One region of the Pelorhabdus sp. sgz311002 genome, then DNA from elsewhere that is predicted to be linked to it. Evidence: riboswitches for the same ligand, from Rfam matches in the RefSeq annotation. Region 1 holds a riboswitch; each other region holds the start of a gene.

Region 1 (5,358 bases):
CTAAAGTTCGAGAAGAAGCGGCAATTGTATCTCACAAGATTCTAGCGCCGACTCTGCGCGAGCTTGTGCTAAAAGCGCCGGAGATTGCGGCTATGGCTCAGCCGGGGCAGTTTGTTCATGTGGCCGTCGGCGCGACTCATATTTTGCGGCGCCCCATCAGTATTGCTGATGCCGATGCGAAGCAAGGAACGATTACTTTAATTTATAAACTAGCAGGCCAGGGCACTATTGCCCTGGCTGATAAAAAAATTGGTGAACTAGTGGATCTGCTAGGCCCATTAGGAAACTCTTTTGCGGTGCAAGGCGAAAAAATTCTGCTGGTAGGCGGCGGGATTGGTACTGCGCCGCTCATTTATCTGGCAAAATCTCTTTGTCCAAAACCCATGACTGTCGTCATGGGCGGACGAACAGCGGAAGAAATGATTTGGCCGGACTATTTCAAAAGTGTTTGCCAAGATATACAGATTACTACGGATGACGGAACTTGTGGTACAAAAGGTCTGTGTATTGATTTATTGCCGGAAATTTTAACAAAGGGCTATGACATGATTTATACTTGTGGTCCGAAAATTATGATGGAGGCTGTGGCGAAGGCGGCGCAAGAAGCGGGTGTGCTTTGCCAAGTTTCCTTAGAAGAATATATGGCCTGCGGCGTGGGGGCTTGTCTTTCCTGCACTTGTGCGGCGAAAGGCGAAAAACGCGTTAAGGTTTGTACCGATGGACCTGTCTTTTTTAGCAGCGAGGTGATGTCTTTATGAACCGTTTAGCTACAGAAATTGCTGGGATTTCCATGAAAAATCCAGTTATGAGCGCGTCGGGAACTTTTGGTTTCGGTCTGGAATATCAAGATTTTGCGCCGCTCGAAGATTTAGGCGCTGTTGTCGTCAAAGGTACGACCCTATTACCTCGTGCTGGCAATGCCGGTCATCGCATCGCCGAAACACCAGCAGGTATGCTGAATGCTGTTGGTTTGGAAAATCCCGGTGTGGACGTTTTTTTAACGGAAATTCTGCCGAAGGTTTCTACGTATGGCACGCCGATCATCATTAATATTTCGGCGAATACAGTAGAAGAATACGGTATATTAGCGGCTAAACTGGCTGATGCGCCGATTGCCGGTATTGAGATCAATATATCCTGCCCGAATGTCAAACAAGGCGGCATGGCTTTTGGCGTTCAGGAAGAAAGCGCCGCCAGCGTAGTGCGGGCAGTAAAAGCCAATACAGATAAACCGGTCATTACGAAACTCTCGCCGAACGTTACGGATATTGCTTCTATGGCTAAAGCGGTAGAGGAAGCCGGAACGGATGCGATCTCTTTAATTAACACACTTCTGGGCATGGCCATTGATATTCACTCCTGGCGACCCATTCTAGGGAACGGCATGGGAGGTCTATCAGGGCCTGCTGTGAAACCTGTAGCTGTGCGTATGGTTTATCAGGTAGCTCAGGCCGTTTCTGTCCCTGTAATTGGTATGGGAGGCATTATGACAGCAGAAGATGCTGTTGAGTTTTTCCTGGCTGGCGCCAGCGCCGTTGCCGTAGGAACAGCGAATTTTATGAATCCTTCTGCTATGGTTGATGTGGCGGCAGGGCTTGACGATTATTTGGCGAAACGGGGCATTTCCCATATTAGCGAGATTGTTGGTAAGGTGAAATTTGGATAAGGAGAACAGGTATGAGTGCGAAAAGTAATTCACGCTGTATCGTTGCTTTAGATGTAAATACGCTTGAGGAAGCAAAACAGATTGTTGACGAACTAGGCGATTCTGTCAGCTTTTATAAAGTAGGCATGCAGTTTTACTATAGTCAAGGCAATGAGGTATTGCGTTATCTGCAATCCAAAAACAAATCGATTTTTTTAGATTTGAAGCTTCATGATATTCCTAATACTGTGGCAAAAAGTGCGGCAGCGCTTTCGAAGTTAGGCGTTTCGCTAATGACACTTCATTCTCTTGGCGGCTTTGCTATGATGCAGGCCGCCGCTCAAGCTGTGAAGGAAAGTGCTGCGGCGGAAAATCGTGAGGTCCCCAAACTTTTAGCTGTTACTATATTAACAAGTATGGACGAGGTAGCTTTGAAGCAAGTGGGCTGCCCGCTTGCGATTGGTGAAGAAGTTTTAACGTTAGCTAAGCTAGCTAAATCGGCGGGGATGGACGGCGTTGTCGCTTCGCCTCATGAAGCCGCGATGATTCGAAAAGCCTGCGGCGACGACTTCTTGATCGTCACGCCGGGAATTCGACCAGCCGGAGCAGCATTGCAAGATCAAAGTCGCGCCAGTACGCCAGCAGCGGCTCTTACGGCAGGGGCAACGCATTTAGTTATTGGGCGGCCTATTACGCAGGCGGCCGACAAGAACTTGGCCGTAGAAAAAATACTAGCAGAAATGGAGACGGTATGATGACTGAAGCAGAAGTAAAAGAGTTATTTATACAAACTGGGGCGATTTTAGAAGGCCATTTTCTATTGACCTCTGGCCGTCATAGTATGATGTATGTTGAGAAATTTCAGGTACTGCAGCAGCCGAAACATACCGAAACGTTATGCAAAGCTTTAGCTGAAAAATTTCGTGATGCTAAGATTGACGTAGTTATCGGACCGATGACTGGCGGTATTCTTTTGGCTCATGAAGTGGCTAAAGAGCTTGGTACAAGAGCGCTCTTTACGGAAAGGGAAAACGGCAAAATGGCACTGCGGCGCGGTTTTTACGTCGATCCCGGTGAACGCGTTCTCGTCGTGGAAGATATCGTTACAACAGGTGGCTCGGTGCAGGAAGTGATTGACACAATTAAACCAACAGGCGGAATTATTGCTGGGGTGGGGATTCTTGTGGATCGCAGCGGTGGTAAAGCTTCCTTTGAAGCGCCGACTGAGGCGTTGTTGCATCTTGATGTGGCGTCTTTTGCACCAGAAGAATGTCCCGCTTGCAAAGCCGGAACTCCTATTACCAAACGGGGCAGTCGGAAAATTTAAGTAAACTATTTAAGAAGTCCTGAATTGACAGTTATTAGCATGTTATGATATAAATAAAGATAATGAATATGGCAAACTTATCGAAAGATAAGGACGCAAAGCTATGGGTCTAAAGACAGGATGTCTATGATTGCCAGGTTGCTCCCTGTATAGATAGACCAGGTGTCAGGCCTGGTCTTTTATTTTTTTGAGAGCGCGAGGTAGGAGGATTTTTTGTGAAGAAAAATGATTCTGAGTCGGTAGGAAAGGCGCAAGAAAAGATTTTGTTTGCCGAAATAGAAGCGCAGATTCAAAAATATCAGGTTCTCGCAGAAAAGACAGGAGATATTATTTTATTTATAGCTTTAGAAGGGCAAATTCTAGCAGGTAATGATGCTGCGCTTCGTGTCTATGGCTACTCAGCGGAAGAACTCACAGCTTTAACGATTTTTGATGTGCGGGAAGACGGTACGGAAGCAGCTCTAATTTTAGAACAGATGAAATTAGCCGGAGCCGCCGGCGTTTGTTTTGAAGCAAAGCATAAGCGGAAAAATGGTACGGTTTTTTACGTGCAGGTTCAATCGCAACGAAGCATTGTAGCTGGGGTGCCTGTTTTATTGAGTATTATCCGTGATATTAGTCATCGCAAGCAGATGGAAGAAAGACTATGGCATTTGGCCCACTATGATTATCTTACAGATATTCCAAACCGCTACTATTTAGAAGAACATTTGAAAAAGACAGGCACAAATGGTTGTGTGGCGCAAAAAAGCGCGTTACTGCTACTTGATTTTGATAATTTTAATCTTGTCAATAATTCGTATGGCCATAAGGCGGGTGACCGTTTATTGCAACAGGCTGTAAAATTATTGAAGCGCAACCTGCGTAAAGGTGATTTTTTAGCCCGTTTAGGCGGCGATGAGTTTTTAATTTTTCTGTATGAGACTACCTTGGAAAAGGCGAACTGCATGGCTACAAGGCTCTTAAAAACATTAGAAAAAGAAAACTTTTATGTCGATGCCAGCAAAATTCCTCTTCGCGTTACGGCAAGTATTGGTATTGTCTATATTGATGAAGCGGTTGAAGTAAAACGTATTTTTTCTTATGTAGATGCCGCGGTTCATCAGGCTAAGGAAGCCGGAAAAAACCGGGTTATGCTTATCAGTGATATTGATGACCGTCGTCGTATTTTTGAAATGAATCGCAAAGTGGCTTTAATTTATCAGGCATTACGACGTGATCAGTTTAAACTAGTGTTTCAGCCTATTTATCAGTCAGGCAAGGGCATTATTCATTATGAGGCGCTGATCCGGCTAATAGATGGTGACCATATTATTTCACCAGTTGACTTTATTCCTGTGGCGGAAAAGAGTGGTCTCATAGCCTCTATTGATCGCTGGGTGATATCGAAAACACTTTCGGTACTTGAAAATCAGCCGCAGTTAAGAATTTTTGTGAACTTATCAGGTTTTACCCTGAGTGATGAAGGGCTCTTAAGCTGGATTGAACGCTCTATACTAGAAAGCGGCATAGAGCCAAATCGACTTGGTTTTGAGATTACAGAAAGTGCGACAATCAAGGATTTATCAATAGTAGAAAAATGGATTAATGGTTTAAAGAAGCTCGGCTGTCATTTTGCTCTAGATGATTTTGGTGTCGGTTTCTCTTCTTTTTCTCACTTAGGAAAGCTGCCAGTTGACTATTTGAAAATTGATGGATCCTTTGTAAGAAACCTAGAGAATAATCCCAAGCAACAGGCTCTTGTACAAGCGATGAATGCGGTAGCCCATACGTTGGGAAAGAAAACGATTGCTGAGTTTGTCGAAAATGATGCCATTTGGCATATTTTAAAGAAATTAGAAGTTGATTGTGGGCAAGGTTATTATTTAGGGAGACCTGCATCTTTAGAGGAAGTTCTTGTCTCCAAGCAGTTTTGTCAAAGCTGCTGCTAAGGTAAATGCGAGAAGAAAAAGTACTAGTAAAAAGTTCTTGCCAAAGTATATATAATATGTTATTATATAAAAGCTGGTTCGGCCCGGTAGTTTAGTTGGTTAGAATGCCGCCCTGTCACGGCGGAGGTCGTGGGTTCAAGTCCCATCCGGGTCGCCATATTGCGGAAGTAGCTCAGTGGTAGAGCATCGCCTTGCCAAGGCGAGGGTCGCGAGTTCGAATCTCGTTTTCCGCTCCAATTTCATAGGGGTATAGCTCAATTGGTAGAGTAGTGGTCTCCAAAACCATTGGTTGAGGGTTCAAGTCCTTCTGCCCCTGCCAGAAACTCAAAAGAGATGCATTTTATGCATCTCTTTTTTATACGAAAATTTAAAAATAAGGAATATATTTAGTCGTAATAATTTTTACAGTGCAAGAATCGGTTAAAAATGTTATAATTATTCTATAATTTGTAAAA
Region 2 (5,358 bases), on a different contig from region 1:
TAGCTTTTGATGGTAAGGATTATAATTATAGTGACCGCGAATACTTTACAAAGGTTAAGGCTACACAAATGCCTTATAGTTCCAAACCGCTCATTTCCAGATCCACAGGAAAATTGGCGCTTGCGCTGATAACACCAGTGAAACGCAATGGACAGATGATTGGTATGATTGGCGGTACAATTTCATTAGAAAAATTGTCACTGCTATTAAAAGACCTACAGTTTAAAGATACTGGCTATGGCTATTTAGCAGATAGTTCTGGCGTGGTCATTGGTCATTATAAGGTACCGGAAACGATTAACAAGTTGAACTTACTAGAGAAGAAGATTCCCCAGGAACTAAATTTTCCTGTAAAAGAAATTGATGATCATCTGACGCAGTTGTTTAAAACAGCGGTTGACTCAGGAAAAACCGTTGAGGGATCTTACCTTAGTGTGTTTGGCGATTCCAGTGTAGCTGTGTTTACGCCAATTACTTTAGACGGCGGCAATAAATGGATTATGATTGTAACTGCGCCAGAAGCGGAAGTAACGCGAGAAGCTCGTTCGCTACTTTGGTCAACCGTGATTTTATCTTGTGTATTTTTACTTATCGCAGTAATTGCTATTTTATTTATTGTAAAACGCTTTACTAAGCCATTGCAGTTTATTTTGCAAGAGGCATTACAATTAGCGGAAGGGGATCTCAGAGAACGAGCAGCTGTAGTGCAATCGCAAGATGAAATCGGCCGTTTGGCTCAAGGTTTCTGTGAAATGCGGACAAAATTACGTCAACTTATGCAGCATGTGAAGGGGCAATCTGAAAAGGTAGCCGGTGCTAGTGAGCAACTGACGGAAAGCGCCCATCAATCTGCTTCGGCAGCGAACCAGGTAGCAGAAGCTGTGACTACCATTGCAGCAGGTACGGATAAACAGGCTGATGCGGCTGCGACTATGGCTGAAACAACTCGATCTATTGCCGAGAGTACCGGAAATATTGTTACTTCCACTCGCTCCTTCGCCCAAATGGCCCATGAAACATCGGTGCAAGCTGAGCAAGGACGAGAAAGCCTGAATGAGGCTGTGGCAAAAATGGAAGATATTCGACTGGGTTCTGAGGCGGTGCAGACAGCGATTGGTGAGTTGGCAAAAGGATCTAATGAAATCAATGAAATTGTCAATTTGATTTCAGCGATCTCCGGACAAACGAATCTACTCGCTTTAAATGCGGCGATTGAAGCGGCTCGCGCTGGTGAGCAAGGACGCGGTTTTGCCGTCGTCGCCGAGGAAGTACGCAAACTAGCAGAAGAATCTAATCAGGCGGCTGGCAAAATCAGTGAACTGATTCGTCAAAATGATATGAATATGCAGCAAGCTATCCTCAAAACTGAGGTCAGTGTAGAAAGTATTCAAGGCGGAATTGAATCAGTCAACGGTGCTGATTTGACCTTTAGAAAAATTGTTGAGGCCGTTGTATATTTGTCGCAGGAAATTCAAAAGACAGCTCATGCCTTAGAAGAAACGGCAACCAAAAATGATTTGCTCGTAACGGCTTCCAAACGGATTGAAGACATCAGTAAGGAAAATTCCGGGGAAACCCAGACGATTTCGGCTGCTACAGAAGAGCAGTCTGCTTCGATGGAAGAAGTAGCGGCGGCCAGCCGGAGTCTGTCTGATTTGGCGAAAGCCTTAGAACAGGAAATTCAACGGTTTAAATTGTAAAGCAAATTTTAATAAATGATTAGAGCAAAGAAGCTCTCGGAGAAATCCGGGAGCTTTTTGTTCTTTTTTAAACAGACTGAGTAAAGGAGGCGTCTAAACATGGGAACGCTAACAGATATTGAATCGTTTTTGCAGGATACAGTCATTATGGTCGCAGATATTCTTAGCCTTGAAGCTGTTGTCGTAGATTGCAACTTGAAAGTGATTGTTGGAACAGGAATTTATCGTGAGGAAAGAGGAATGTATGTAGGGGAGGGGACTTTATCAGCTTACTGCATGAAGCTGCGAGAGACTCTCTTAGTAGTCAATCCTAGACTGCATGATTTGTGCCATTCGTGTGCGCGGCGGGGACGTTGTCCCGATGCTGCTGAAATTTGTATTCCCATTGAAGTAGAAAACCGAGTTTATGGTACGCTTATTTTACTTGCTGTCAACCAGGAGCAGCGGAGTCTACTTTTAGGGCAAGAAGTTAAATTAATACGCTTTGGCCAGTGGCTTGCCGAGATATTTAGTCAGAAGCTGATTGCTTTACAATTTGGGTCTAATCGGGAACCGGATAGAGAAAAGGCAAAACCGATCGTGTCTTTTGCTGAACTAGAACATCAAGCGCTGTTAGCAGCTTTGGCGCGTTTTGGCGTTTCTACAGCGGGAAAACTTGCTATATGTCAAGCACTAGGCATTAGCATTGCAACCTTCTATCGTAAAGTCAAAGAGTATGGGATTAATATTCGCGATAAACAATATGAGAGGAAATGAATTTTTTAGAATTATCTTGACATTTTTTTTCTTTCAGTACAGAATAGAATTCGACAGTTTTGTTTGTTTTTATAATGCCTTATGGCGTTAATTATTGTAAAATAGAAATATATAGCAAACTTGTCGAAAGACAAGGACGCAAAGCTATTGGGTCTAAGGAAAGTATATATTCTAAGACAGCCAGGTTGCTTGATTTTTGCGGGAATTCGCCGGGGCGCCGAAAAGCACTGCGTCGAATTTTTTGCTATGTTTGCAATACTTAACAAATGAGGTAGTTGATGAACGGTAAAGATAGCAGCGAAAAAGCTGCACGCCGCAGGAAGGGAGGTTAGTTGTTAGTTTTGATTTGAGGGTCTAGCGGGACTTATCAAGCACAAAGGCGGGACGATTATGCGTGTAACAATTGGTAAACAAATTATCTTGGTATGTGTTCTTATTGTGTTGGCTTTTACGGGTCTAAATATTTATACCTATTTCCAAATTCAAAAGGTGCAGGAAGATTATGAAGGCTTATTAAAACGCAGTGTTCCTTTAGTCGTTGATATTAAAGAATTAAGTCGCGAACTGAGTACTCAGTCGGCTCAAGTCAGAGGCTTTATTTTGTCAGCGGATCCACAGTATGTTGATCGTTATGAAGCATCAAAGAAGAAAACAGCAACTGTTTTGTCGGACTTAGAGGGAAAGTTGATTACGCCTGAAGGCAAACAGAAAGTGGCCGAATTGAAAGCCTCTTTAGCTGATTACGATAAAATTGCCGAGCAAGGACTTACCCTTCGAAAGACCCAAGGCCAGGCGGAAGCGGTGAAAGCGGTTGCGGCTTCTGGCGCCAAGATTATTGCCGCCGATAAGAATATGGAAGACACTGTTAAGTTTTTAGAAGATCGTATGGAGCTGAGAAGACAGGAAACTCAAGCCGATGTAACAAAGATTCAGTCTCTCTTATTTATTCTTGACGGAATTATTCTTGTGATCGGCGCCTTACTAGCTTGGTATTTGGCTAGACGAATCTCTCGGCCGCTCAATGATGTGTCGCAGGCAGCAGAGCGTATTGCTGCCGGGGATTTGGGCGTACATAATATTTCTTATCAAGCCAATGATGAAATCGCTGATATGATCCGCTCTTTTTCGCATATGCGCGAAAATCTGCGGAAGTTAGTTGGAAGTGTAGCTAAGTCAGCGCAACAAGTGGCTGCTGCTAGTGAAGAGCTGACAGCGAGCTCGAATCAGTCAGCTCAGGCCGCGACACAAGTGGCCGAAACTGTTACCTGTGTGGCTGGTGGCGCTACCAATCAATCGACAGAAATTGATAAAGCAGCCAGTGTAGTGGAAGCTATGTCGCAGGAGATTCATCAGATTACATCACATGCCCAGGAAGTGACCAAAAAATCCGAAGAAACAGCACAAGCTGCTAGCGTGGGCGGCGAAGCCGTAACACAAGCTACGCAACAAATGAATTTGATTCAAGATTCTGTGGTATCATCAGCAAAAGTAGTACGCCGTCTTGGTGAACGTTCTCAGCAGATTGGTGAATTTGTTACGATGATCAGCGGGATTGCCAGTCAGACGAATTTACTGGCGCTCAATGCGGCTATTGAGGCGGCGCGGGCTGGTGAGCAAGGACGCGGCTTTGCCGTTGTGGCGGAAGAAGTTCGTAAGCTGGCTGAACAGTCCCATGAAGCAGCAGAGAAAATTACGGGAATTATTCATGATATTCAATCCGAAACAGCTGAAGCCGTTAACGTTATGGATCGGGAAACTGATGAAGTATCTAGAGGGGCTCAAGTTATTGCTACAACAGGTGAGCGTTTTCAGTTTATTGAACGCATGGTTCTTGACTTGACGGGACAAATTGGTTCGATTAATTCGGCTGCGCAAAATCTGATGACTGCCAGTGATGACGTTGTCAATTCTGTAGAAGCCATCAGAGGCGTTGCATCGTCGACGGCTTGTGATACTCAGTCAATTTCAGCAGCGACGCAAGAACAGTCGGCTTCGATGGAAGAGATTGCTTCAGCCAGCCAAACTTTGGCGCAAATGGCTATGGAATTGCAAGATGTTGTTGCTAAATTCCATCTTTAATATAATAGTTTAGAAAGATTATAAGAGAGACTTGTCGATTTGACAGGTCTCTTTTTGCATCCATTGAATATTTTGAGGGGCAAGTGTACAATAAATACAGAAATGGATTTGACCTTTAAAGGTGGACAGAATATGAGTGGATGTTCTCAGTGGGAAGATTGTTTCAGCGAGTTAGTACAAGCAGGCTTATTACGCAGCAAAGCGACAGGAAGACCTGTTTTAGTGAGCCATAGCGAAGAATCGCCTTGGAACCTTTTGGATTTTTTTGCAAAAACCGCGGCAATACGATCCCAGGGATTTTACTGGATAAGCGCCAGTCGAGAAGAAATGTTTGTTGGTGTGGATGCGGCTTATACGATAGAAGTGAAGGCGGAGGAAAAAAATCCCCTCACAGCAGCAGAAGCAAGGTGGCAGTCCCTTCGTGGGGATGTACTGCTGTCGCCAAGAACGCAAGAATTAGGTCTCAGTCCTTTATGGATTGGCGGCAGTCGCTTTGACCCGTTACGGCCCAGAGAGTTGAAGTGGGGCAAGTTTCCCGCTGCTCGGTTTCAAGTCCCGAGTTGGCTGCTGCAGGAAAAAGGCGGCAGGCGGTATCTAACAACGACTCTGCTTGTTTCTCCCGAAGATCAGGTCGATCTGTTAGTTCAGCAGAATTTGACCATGTTCGATCGGTTAAGAAAAGCGATGAATCAAGAATCTAGCGAAATAACGGCTGAACAGTGGGATGCTTTTCCGGGAGATTATGAAGACTATATCAAAAAAGTGACCTTTTTACGGGACCAAGTCCGACAGGGTACTTTAGAAAAAGTGGTGTTTGCCCGAG
Region 3 (5,358 bases), on a different contig from region 1:
TATTTTTGTCGGTTTACAAACCGCATTCTTCCATAAGTTTTTTGGCTTCCACATATTGCGCAATACCTTGCGCTACTTGTTTTGCCGCTTTCATAGCCAATACGACAGTTGCCGGTTCATGAACTACGTCGCCCCCGGCAAAAACACCGCGTCGCGTAGTCATACCATAAGGCCGTTCCCGAGTAATAACAAAGCCAGCAGGATTGACTTCGATCCCTTCTGTTGTTGAAACAATGCGAGCAGCGGGTCTTTGACCAATTGCCACAATAATTTTATTGGCACTAATTTTCTCCAAAAGCCCACTGCCCTTAACGGAGCCATCTTCCAATAAAACTTGGCGCTCACATTCTAACGCAGTAACCTCTTTATCACCTAAATATTGTTTTGGACTCATCAGCCAAGAAAACTCCACGCCTTCAGCCTTCGCTTCCTCATATTCGGAACGAAGCGCCGTAATCTGATCTTGCGTACGCCGATACACTAGAGTAACTTTTGCTGCACCAACACGAAGCGCCGTCCGAGCTGCATCCATAGCAACATTGCCTGCGCCAATTACAATAACAGAATCTCCTTTTTGTACCGGAATTTCCTGTCCGTCAATCCCTTTTTCATTTGCTAATGTAACCATACCAAGAAAATACGTCGCCTGAATAACACCAGGCAAGTCTTTACCAGGAATATGAAGTTCTTTCGGCAAAGCAGTTCCTGTCCCCATAAACACAGCATCATAACCGTCAGCAAAAAGCTCATCAACCGTTTTATCAGGGCCGATTAAAATTCCTGTTTCAAATGAAACGCCCAATCTTTCAATTCGAGCAATTTCACGACGAACAACTTCTTTATTTAAACGGAATTCAGGAATTCCATACATCAAAACGCCGCCAGGCTCTTTCTGCCCTTCAAAAACAGTTACAGTAAAGCCAAGCTTCGCCAAATCACCTGCTACGGTTAATCCGGCAGGACCCGAACCAATTACGGCAACCTTCCCTTTATGAACGATTTTTTTATGAATTGGACTAATATCCATTTCCGCATCAAAATCAGCAATAAAGCGTTCTAGTTTGCCAATCTTAATACCTGCGTTCTTTTTATTTAATATACAGGCAGCTTCGCACTGTTTTTCATGAGGACATACCCGCCCACATACAGCAGGAAGATTACTGCGTCTAGCAATTACTTCACTAGCAGCGCCAATATTCCCTTTAGCAAGCTCTGCGATAAAACTAGGAATTTCATTCTCAATCGGACAGCCTGTACGACAAAACGGTTTCGCACAATTAAGGCAACGTTTTGCTTCCGCAATTGCCTCTTTCGTCGTAAAACCGGCGTCAATTTCATGAAAATCTAACGACTGTTCTTCAAAATTACTTTTTTGATCAATAAGCAATCCAATCCCCTCCACATCCATAAGCTTCTGCACTTCTATATTTCTCTCGCTTGCAGTAAGCAAAAACCTTTGGATAACCAACAATATCCTCTAGTCTTAACAAAAAAAATCGAATTTCCTATAGATAAAATTCGATTTTTTCTTATTGCTATCATACACTAAACATATAAAAAATTCTAGAATAATTAAATGGAGCGGCTGATTCTATAAAAAAAGACTACCGCACCAAGGAAAAACTCTAGCTTATCTTGTGATTTGTTTACGCAAACCTCAACATAGGCTCGAAATCTTTTCTTATATGCGGTAGCCCTTTACTATTTTCTAGAATACAAACGCTATTATTGCTGCATTGCCAGCAAAGCCTCGTATTTTTTAATTTGAACCTGCATCTCGCCATATTCACGACGCAAGCGAATATATTCTTTCGCAAGCCCGTCCTTTTCATCTTGTTCTTTTTTTTGCGCCTTAAGCTGATCGCTAATTTGGCATAGTAAAGCCAAAAAATCGTCCATTTCAACCGCCTTCGGTAAGAAAAAAGAAATTCCGCTAAGTGCTGCTTTCATCAACAGCTTGGGTTCGATCATGCTATTAACAGCTAAAATAATTTGCTTAGTCGACACAGCACGAAGCTTTTGCGTAAAGTCAAATCCGTCAAAATCCCCCGAAAAATCCACTATAACCAAACTATATTCATCAGACTGTTGGCGATATGCACTTATTGCCGCGGCGACGTCCTTAAAAACATCGCAACAAAAATCTCTTTTTTGGCACTGCTCCCGCAATCGTTGCAGCCAAAGTTCGTCTTGGGTAACAAATAATAATTTCAACGCCATCCTCCTGCTCTTTGAAAAATAAAAAAACTGCCTGTTCATTCCGCTCTTACTTTGCGTGAATACAACCTGGCAGTCTTCGACATAAAATCATTAGACCCATGGCTTTGCGTCCCATCCTTTCGGAAGGTTTGCCAATCAGTAGAGCTTTTAAAGTTCTACTTATTTATTTTGTTTAATTATACTATACCGTAAAACAAAAGCGGAAACAAGTAGAAATGTGACAATATTTGTTGCTTAGCTCTTTTGTTTACAAACATTTATAAATAAACTACAATTAAACTAATGTCAAAAATTTATTTTAATTGTCTATCTGGGGAGAGACACATATGCTATTTAAAAATTTTCAATATAATCTACTAAAGGCAATCAGTGCTTTCGTCTGCCTTCTACCTTATTCGCTTGTCTGCCGTATTGGACGAAGTCTAGGTTACCTTTTCTATCTTGTCGGTGCGCGCCAACGACGCCGCGCCATCACTCAAAGCATGGACTGTCTGCAAATTTCATTGTCCGAGGCGAAACAAATTATCCATACAGTTTTTGGTAATTTAGGACAAACCTTGATGGAAGTTCTCTATACGCCTGCCCTTACTCCAGAAAAAATCAAAAAACATATTGCGATTGAAGGTTTGGAGCATTTAAGGGGGGCCATTGACCAAGGACGCGGCGTGGTACTTCTTACCGCCCATATAGGGAATTGGGAGTGGCTCGGCGCAGTCCTAGCTAACACAGGACTGCCGATTACAACGATCGCCAAGCCACAACCAAATCCTCACTATACGCGATTACTCAATGAATATCGCGAAAAAATGGGTCTGGAAGTATTTAATCGTAGTGGCGCCGAGCTTGTAAAAGCGGCGCGAGCCTTAAAAAAAGGAAAAGCCCTAGGGTTTTTAGCAGATGAAGACGGTGGTGTTGACGGCATTTTTGTTGACTTTTTTAATCGAAAATCAGCCACGCCAGCAGGTCCGGCAGTATTTGCCCGCAAGTTCGGTTCTATTATTGTGCCGGCCTTTATTTTTCATCGTCCTGAGGGAGGCCATCAAATTGTTATCAAACCAGCTTTTCCTTATGAACGATACGATGACGAAACACAAGAACTTTATGAAAACACTGCAAAAATGACGCAAGCGATTGAAGAAGCGATTCGTAACCATCCATCAGACTGGATTTGGTTTCGCAAACGCTGGAATACAAAATATCCCAAACAATAAATTTAGGGCTGTCTTTAAGGAAGTACAAAAGATTTTGTAACTTCCTAGAGACAGCCTTTTTTAATGAAATAGCAAATTAAGTCAAAAAGATTTAATCTCCTTCTTTCAAAAGGAAGGATTTTCCTTTTGAGGAACGAATAGGTATTTATAGGGTGCAAGTGAAATTTTGTACAATCCATTAGAAACTACGAATGATAGAGGTGCTGAACTTTGAAAAATGGCGATCTCATCTTACGACTGGAAGGAAATATCTTATCCATTGTATTGCTGCTTTTTTTATTACTGATAGCGGAACCAAATCTTCCCCTTGAGGAAGATACAGATCATCAGCTCCATCGACTGATTACCCTTTTAAACGTTTTCCTGGTTATCGCTTGCATCAGTCTCACCCATCATTTTTTTACGAACTTCAAAGCCAAACTAAATTACACAGCTAAAACGCTAATCACATCTTCTTCTGAAGTCTGTCCAACTAGTTGGCCTGATCTAGCGCCTCTATTCGAATATCTAACACAGCAAAAAGAATCGATGCGTAAACTAGATCGTCTAAATATGGTTGGCGAAATGTCAGCCGGAATTGCCCACGAAATTCGCAATCCCATGACAACAGTAAGAGGATTGCTCCAGTTTCTAAGTCATAAGAAAGAATTGGCGGCACATCACGATAATTTTAGTCTCATGATTGATGAAATTGATCGAGCCAATAGTATTATCACTGAATTTTTATCACTTGCTAAAAATCGCCCATTAGAATTTAAAGAAAAAAACCTAAATGACATTGTTTGTGAGATTTATCCGCTACTAGAAACAGATGCACTACGCAATAACTGTCAAATTAAACTAGACCTCACACCAACACCCAATCTACTTATTGATCCAAATAGCATTCGCCAACTAATTCTAAATTTAGTCCGCAACGGTCTTGAAGCAATGATAGAAAATCACGGCCAACTGGTCATAGCAACAAAATCAACCGCCCAGGGAGTCTTGCTTGCCATAAAAGACAACGGTCCAGGGATCTCACCAACAATCCAAGCAAAACTAGGAACGCCTTTTTTGACAACCAAAGAGACAGGCACGGGTCTTGGACTTACTATTTGCTATCGCATTTTAGAGCGACATCGCGCTACCTTAACTGTTGACAGCGCCCCCAGTAGCGGAACAATATTTACAATCTGCTTTGCCAATTCCTTTCCAGAAAAACTGCAAAAACTATCTTAAATTAAACTCTAGCAAAGCTTTTTTTACAGTTTTTATTACAGTCGGCCAATCGCCGGCTGTTTTTTGTCGAAATAATCGAGTATGAGGATACCACGGCGTATCTTCTCGGTCCATTGCCCAACGCCAATCCGGCGAAAAGGGAATAAAAATCCAAGTAGGTTTTCCCATTGCGCCTGCCAAATGTGATACAGAAGAATCTACAGTAATAATTAGGTCTAGGTTGTCAATCACAGCAGCTGTTTCCGCAAAATCACTTAATTCTTCCGCTAGATTCAGTATACTTCCAACGGGAGCTTCCTGTATATCCGCTGCTTTTGAACCGACTTGCAAACTAACCCAATTAATTGACGGAACTGTAAATAAATCTTTAAATAAAGAAAAAGGAATCGAACGATTATGATCATTATCATGATTAGGGTTTCCCGCCCAAACAATACCAACCCTTAACCGCTTTCCTACCGGAAGAACATTTTGTAGGCGGATTCGCCACTGTTCCCTTAAAGACGGCATAGACTGAATATAGGGTGATCTAAAACTAACTTGATCAAAAGGAATTGAGAACTCATAGGGCAGACTTAACAACGGACAAGCAAAATCATAGTTTCCCGGCGGATAGTCACTGCCAGCATAAATAGTAAACTGATCTTGCGTCCCAGCTAAAAGACGCTTGATAGGTGTTTGCACCCATACAGTTGTATGCTTGGCC
Region 4 (5,358 bases), on a different contig from region 1:
GATTGCAGCGGTGCAGGAGACGGCTCAGAAAATTTCGCAGCAAATTGACTAATTTTTTTTCAGAAAAAACCGGAACGTTGTATCGTAATGCGGAACGAATTATTTATACGCAATCTGGACTTGAATAAGGAGGATATATATGAAACGTATTTTAGCGATTAATCCTGGAGCGACTTCGACTAAGGTAGCCGTTTTTGATGATGAAACGCCTATTTTTAAAGAGACAATGGAACATCATGGCCCGGAAATGGAAGCGTTTTCACGTGTGGTTGATCAATACCTTTATCGCATGGAGCTGATTCGTAAAACTCTAGAAGCAAACGGAATTTCTCTAAGCAGTATCGAGGCCGTTGTTGGACGTGGGGGATTGTTAAAACCGCTGGAAGGCGGGACTTACCAAGTGAATGAAGCGATGGTTGAAGATTTGCGTCAGGCGGCGCGAGGCGAACATGCTTCAAATCTGGGTGGTGTTTTGGCTTATGGTTTTGCTCAGGAATTAAAGATTCCCGCTTTCATCGTCGATCCGGTTACAGTCGATGAATTAGAGCCTGTAGCGCGTATTTCAGGAATTCCTGATTTGGAGCGTGTCAGCATGGCTCACGCTCTAAATATGAAGGCGGTAGCGCGTAAAGTCGCTTTGTCCCTTGCTAAGCCTTATGAAGAGTTAAATTTAGTTATTGCCCATTTGGGAACGGGGATTTCTTTGTCAGTTCATCATAACGGACGAATGATCGATTTTATCGATGGCAAAGAAGAAGGCGCTTTTGCACCGGACCGTTGCGGCGGTTTACCGGCAAGTCAGCTTGTGAAGCTTTGCTATAGCGGCAAGTATACCTATGAAGCGCTCAGAGATCGTTTATTTGGCAAGGGCGGTTTTTATGCCTATCTTGGCACGAAGGATCTGCGTGTTGCTGAAGAACGGGCGAAAGCAGGCGATAAAACAGCACAACTTATTTTAGAAGCCTTTACTTATCAAGTTGCCAAGGATATTGCGGCGTTGGCGTCGGTGGTGAAGGGCAATGTAGATCGCATTATTTTGACTGGCGGAATTGCTTATTCCGAAGCGGTTGTTGGCGCTATTAGCGAACGCGTTGTATTTATTGCTCCCGTAGCAGTTATGCCAGGAGAGGAAGAATTGGAATCTCTTGCCTCCGGCGCTCTGCGTGTACTGAATGGGGAGGAAAAAGTTAAAATTTATGCCTAGTTTGTAAGGACATTTTTTATTGATAAAAAGCTAAGAATGACAGGAGGAATTTATGTGAAAAAGTTGCTAACAGGCAATGAAGCGGTGGCGCAAGGCGCTTATGAAGCGGGCGTCGTTTACGCAGCCGCTTATCCCGGTACGCCTAGTACAGAGATTTTGGAAAATATTGCTCAGTTTAAAGGGGACATCATTGCGGAATGGGCGCCAAATGAAAAAGTCGCCTTCGAAAATGCGATCGGCGCGTCTTTAGGCGGCGGGAGAACCTTGGCGGCCATGAAGATGGTCGGGGTGAATGTAGCAGCTGATCCGCTCTTTAGTTTTGCCTATTCGGGTGTCAATGGCGGCATGGTACTTGTCAGTGGCGATGATCCTGGCTGTCATTCCTCGCAAAATGAACAAGATAATCGGTATTATGCTAAGTTTGCTAAGGTGGCTATGGTGGAGCCGAGCGATAGCCAGGAAGCAAAAGATATGGTTAAAACAGCTTTAGAGATTAGTGAAACCTTTGATACTCCTGTGCTATTCCGTATGACGACGCGCGTTTGCCATAGTAAAAGCATCGTGACGTTAGGAAAGCGGAGTGAAGTCGTTAAAAAAGCCTATGTTAAAAATCCCGCAAAATATGATTTGGTCCCGGCTGTAGCGAAAAAGCTGCGTGTAAATTTGGAAGAACGGCTGCAGACTTTACAGCGCTACGCGGAAGAGACGCCGTTAAACTATATCGAATGGCACAGTAAAAAAATCGGGATTATTTCCTCGGGGATTGCTTTTCAATATGCCAAGGAAGTTTTTGGCGAAGATGCTTCATATTTAAAACTTGGTTTTACTTATCCGCTACCGCTCGAAAAAATCCGTACCTTTGCCGCTGCCGTTGATACGCTCTACGTCGTGGAAGAGCTTGAGCCTTATTTGGAAGAGCAGATCAAAGCAGCTGGCATTGCTTGCATTGGTAAAGCGAAAATTCCTTATACCGGTGAATTAAATCCTGATATTGTCGCACAGGCGCTCCTTGGTAAACGTCGCGAGATGATTTCTTATGACGCTTCCGTTGTAGTAACGCGTCCGCCGGTTCTTTGCGCGGGCTGTCCTCATCGCGGGTTCTTTTATGAACTGGGAAAACGTAAGAATGTAGCGATTATGGGCGATATTGGCTGCTACGCTTTGGGCGGCGGCGATCCCTTAAATGCCAAAGATGCTGCCAACTGTATGGGCTCTGCTCCCAGTGTGGGGCATGGTCTGCAAAAGACTTTCCATTATTTTGAGGAAGATACGCGAGTAATTTCTACAATCGGCGACTCTACCTTTTTCCATACTGGTCTTATGAGCTTGATTGATATTGTTTATAATCGCAGCAATACAATTACTTGTATTCTTGATAATCGAATTACTGGTATGACGGGCCATCAGGATCATCCTGGCACTGGTTATACACTGCAAGGGATGCCAACGAAAGCGCTTGATATTGCTTCTGTGGTAAAAGCCATTGGCGTGGATCATGTCAAAACCATTAATCCTTTGCGCCTTGATGAAGTCAGTGAAGCGCTCGATTGGGCCTTGGCCCTTGACGAACCTTCGGTCATTATTACACGTTGGCCTTGCGTGTTAAAGAAAGCATCGCCGCAAGATCACGAAGAATTCGGCGACTATTTGGCAAAATGCAAAATCGATCAAGCGAAATGTATCGGTTGTAAAAAATGTATTAAAACAGGCTGTCCAGCCCTTCGTTTTGATAAGGCGGCGAAAAAGAGTTCGATCCATGCGATGCAGTGTGTAGGCTGTGAGGTTTGTGCGCAGGTTTGTCCGGTACAGGCGATTGCCAAGGAGGGGAAATAAGATGGCGACGAAAAATATTTTATTAGTAGGCGTTGGCGGCCAGGGAACCATTTTAGTGAGCAAGATTTTATCTACAGGTCTTATGGCTGCCGGCTATGACGTAAAAATGTCAGAAGTACATGGCATGGCCCAACGCGGCGGCAGTGTGAGTACCCAGGTTCGCTATGGTGAAAAAGTTTATTCACCCATTATTGGTAAAGGCGAAGCCGATATTCTCGTATCTTTTGAGCAGATGGAAGCGCTGCGCTGGTTAGATTATTTAAAGCCTGATGGCAAAATCGTTGTCAATGATTATCAGATTCCCTCAGCGCCGATTTTGAATGGAAAGTGCGATTATCCTACAGGCATTTTAGAAACTTTACAGGAGAAAGCGGCAACGACGATCGTAGCTGCAGAAAAGATAGCCCTTGCGCTGGGCAATGGTCGCTGTATGAACGTTGTTTTATTCGGTGCTTTAGTCAAGGCGATGGACCTTACCACAATCCATTGGGACGAAGCAATGAAAGAACAGATTAAGCCCCAGCTTTTTTCAATCAATCAGGCCGCATTTCAAGCTGGGTTAGAGACAGTCTGATAGTTGCCAAGCCTTAAGGGGCATGGTATCATAAGAAAGAGTCAGCAAAAGAAAACGTCGGCAAACTTATCGAAAGGTAAGGACGCAAAGCTTTGGATCTAAGGACAGATCTGTCTATGAGCGCCAGGTTGCAATCAATTTGATGAGCAGCCTGGTTTTTTGTTGCTTAATTTAGGCAAATAAGGAAGGGTTTTACATGTTACAATATTTGGCCCAGCTCTTGGGCCGTTGTGAATGTTGCGGCCGTAAGGCTACGCGGCGCCTTGAAATGTATAACGATGGGCAGAATAAGTCCAAAGGGCATTATTATTGTGAAAGCTGCCTGAGTGAAGGCCTAAATCAAGCTGTTTCAGGCGAGTTTTTATCTACAGGGAAAAAATTCACCTTATTTCATTCTGCGAATGAATTGGAACGAGCTGGTATTTCCTGTACCAACTTTTTACAGAAATAGAACAGGAATAAAAAACCGTCGCGGTAAGCTTACGACTACACGAATGCTTACTGCGGCGGTTTTTTATTCTAAATAGAGGATTTGATCGGATTTTAGCGAAAAAGAATAAAAATAAAGATTTTCAGCCTGCAAGTAATGAGTGAGGTGCCAGGATGCGCTATTGTATTTTTTGCGGTGTAGAAATACCGAAAAGTGCTTTGTTTTGTCAGATCTGCGGCAAACGACAACCAGATCAAACGGAAGAAATGGCTGAGGCGGAAGCGGAAGCTGTAGAAACTGAGTTGGTAGATCCAGCGCCGCCGACTGGGCTGGCTGCTTTTTTGGCTTCGCCCAAAAAATTGGTGATTGCTGGAGTTGGCGCTTTTGTCGGGCTAATTATCATAGTAACTTTTGTTATTGTTGTTGTAACGAAAAAATAAGCGGTCTTTCAAATCTGTATAGATTGGATATTTCGGAGGAGATTAGCTATGTATTGTCCTCAATGCGGTGTGACCATAAGTGTGGAAGGAAATTTTTGCGGCAAGTGTGGCAAGGATGTGGCCTATCTAACACAATCAGATAAACAGCCAAAAGCTGCCGTCCCTGCTTCGCCCACAGAAGAACTCGCCTCACCAGTACCAGAGACTACAGCGACGGATGGTTTGGTTATTACAGAAGCCGAAGTAGCAGCGGCTGCAAAGGCGGCTGAAGAGTTGTCAGGCGAAGGCGGTGACTCAGCGAAAAAAGCGGACGAAGCTTCAGAGCAAGTACCAGAGCCAAAACCGTCGCAAGTGGGTGCATTGTCTGGCGGTAGCGCCGATCATAAAAAGCCTGCTGTCGTTTATTTTTGTAACTCTTGCGGTACGGCTGTTTTTGCTGAAGATAGCTATTGCTACGAATGCGGCAAAAAGACACAAAAAGAATATTATTGTCAACAAGCTGCCGGTTTTACGAAGAAGAAGAAAGTTCTATTTGGCCTTATCGCCCTTACCGCTTTTTTTGGTACGGCATGGCTGATGTATCATTTTGCTAAGTCTTGGTTTCATTAACTTATTGCTTTGTTCATAATAATAGATGATATTGCCGTGATTGGTGATTCGCGCTATTTACGTTTGAGGCATGATTTAGTTTTGCTATCATAGTATATTTTAGTATATTTAAAATTTTCTTTATCAGTATTCATGTTATTTTGTTATAGACATTGATAAAAAAATCTGCTATATTAAATCAAATGGTAAGCCGTGTCTTCTCTGAAGGGATAAAAATTCTTTTAGCGTGATGGCTTATCATTTTTTTATTATAATTGCATGCAAAAAG

The links. A riboswitch is a leader RNA that binds a small molecule or an ion and turns the genes downstream of it on or off. The one in region 1 is predicted to bind cyclic di-GMP.
Region 2: it holds a riboswitch for cyclic di-GMP, as region 1 does, so the genes downstream of both, AC0NJP_RS08945 (methyl-accepting chemotaxis protein) here and AC0NJP_RS15195 (putative bifunctional diguanylate cyclase/phosphodiesterase) in region 1, are expected to answer to the same signal.
Region 3: it holds a riboswitch for cyclic di-GMP, as region 1 does, so the genes downstream of both, AC0NJP_RS06290 (response regulator) here and AC0NJP_RS15195 (putative bifunctional diguanylate cyclase/phosphodiesterase) in region 1, are expected to answer to the same signal.
Region 4: it holds a riboswitch for cyclic di-GMP, as region 1 does, so the genes downstream of both, AC0NJP_RS11880 (hypothetical protein) here and AC0NJP_RS15195 (putative bifunctional diguanylate cyclase/phosphodiesterase) in region 1, are expected to answer to the same signal.

Annotation. Positions count from the first base shown of each region.
Region 1 is NZ_JBWBCL010000012.1:38,403-43,760, forward strand. It holds gene AC0NJP_RS15175 (dihydroorotate dehydrogenase electron transfer subunit) at 1-758, shown strand, start outside; gene carB (carbamoyl-phosphate synthase large subunit) at 1-4, shown strand, start outside; gene AC0NJP_RS15180 (dihydroorotate dehydrogenase) at 755-1,666, shown strand; gene pyrF (orotidine-5'-phosphate decarboxylase) at 1,678-2,400, shown strand; gene pyrE (orotate phosphoribosyltransferase) at 2,400-2,972, shown strand; cyclic di-GMP riboswitch class I at 3,033-3,118, shown strand; gene AC0NJP_RS15195 (putative bifunctional diguanylate cyclase/phosphodiesterase) at 3,188-4,903, shown strand; tRNA gene AC0NJP_RS15200 (tRNA-Asp) at 4,984-5,060, shown strand; tRNA gene AC0NJP_RS15205 (tRNA-Gly) at 5,065-5,139, shown strand; tRNA gene AC0NJP_RS15210 (tRNA-Trp) at 5,147-5,222, shown strand.
Region 2 is NZ_JBWBCL010000004.1:273,204-278,561, forward strand. It holds gene AC0NJP_RS08935 (methyl-accepting chemotaxis protein) at 1-1,700, shown strand, start outside; gene AC0NJP_RS08940 (hypothetical protein) at 1,800-2,456, shown strand; cyclic di-GMP riboswitch class I at 2,560-2,649, shown strand; gene AC0NJP_RS08945 (methyl-accepting chemotaxis protein) at 2,847-4,535, shown strand; gene AC0NJP_RS08950 (isochorismate synthase) at 4,668-5,358, shown strand, end outside.
Region 3 is NZ_JBWBCL010000003.1:89,513-94,870, forward strand. It holds gene AC0NJP_RS06285 (NAD(P)-dependent oxidoreductase) at 14-1,387, opposite strand; gene AC0NJP_RS06290 (response regulator) at 1,726-2,214, opposite strand; cyclic di-GMP riboswitch class I at 2,278-2,363, opposite strand; gene AC0NJP_RS06295 (lysophospholipid acyltransferase family protein) at 2,547-3,431, shown strand; gene AC0NJP_RS06300 (ATP-binding protein) at 3,642-4,652, shown strand; gene AC0NJP_RS06305 (tetratricopeptide repeat protein) at 4,644-5,358, opposite strand, start outside.
Region 4 is NZ_JBWBCL010000007.1:102,931-108,288, forward strand. It holds gene AC0NJP_RS11860 (IclR family transcriptional regulator) at 1-52, shown strand, start outside; gene buk (butyrate kinase) at 140-1,204, shown strand; gene iorA (indolepyruvate ferredoxin oxidoreductase subunit alpha) at 1,259-3,037, shown strand; gene AC0NJP_RS11875 (indolepyruvate oxidoreductase subunit beta) at 3,039-3,611, shown strand; cyclic di-GMP riboswitch class I at 3,661-3,747, shown strand; gene AC0NJP_RS11880 (hypothetical protein) at 3,808-4,062, shown strand; gene AC0NJP_RS11885 (hypothetical protein) at 4,215-4,481, shown strand; gene AC0NJP_RS11890 (hypothetical protein) at 4,530-5,090, shown strand.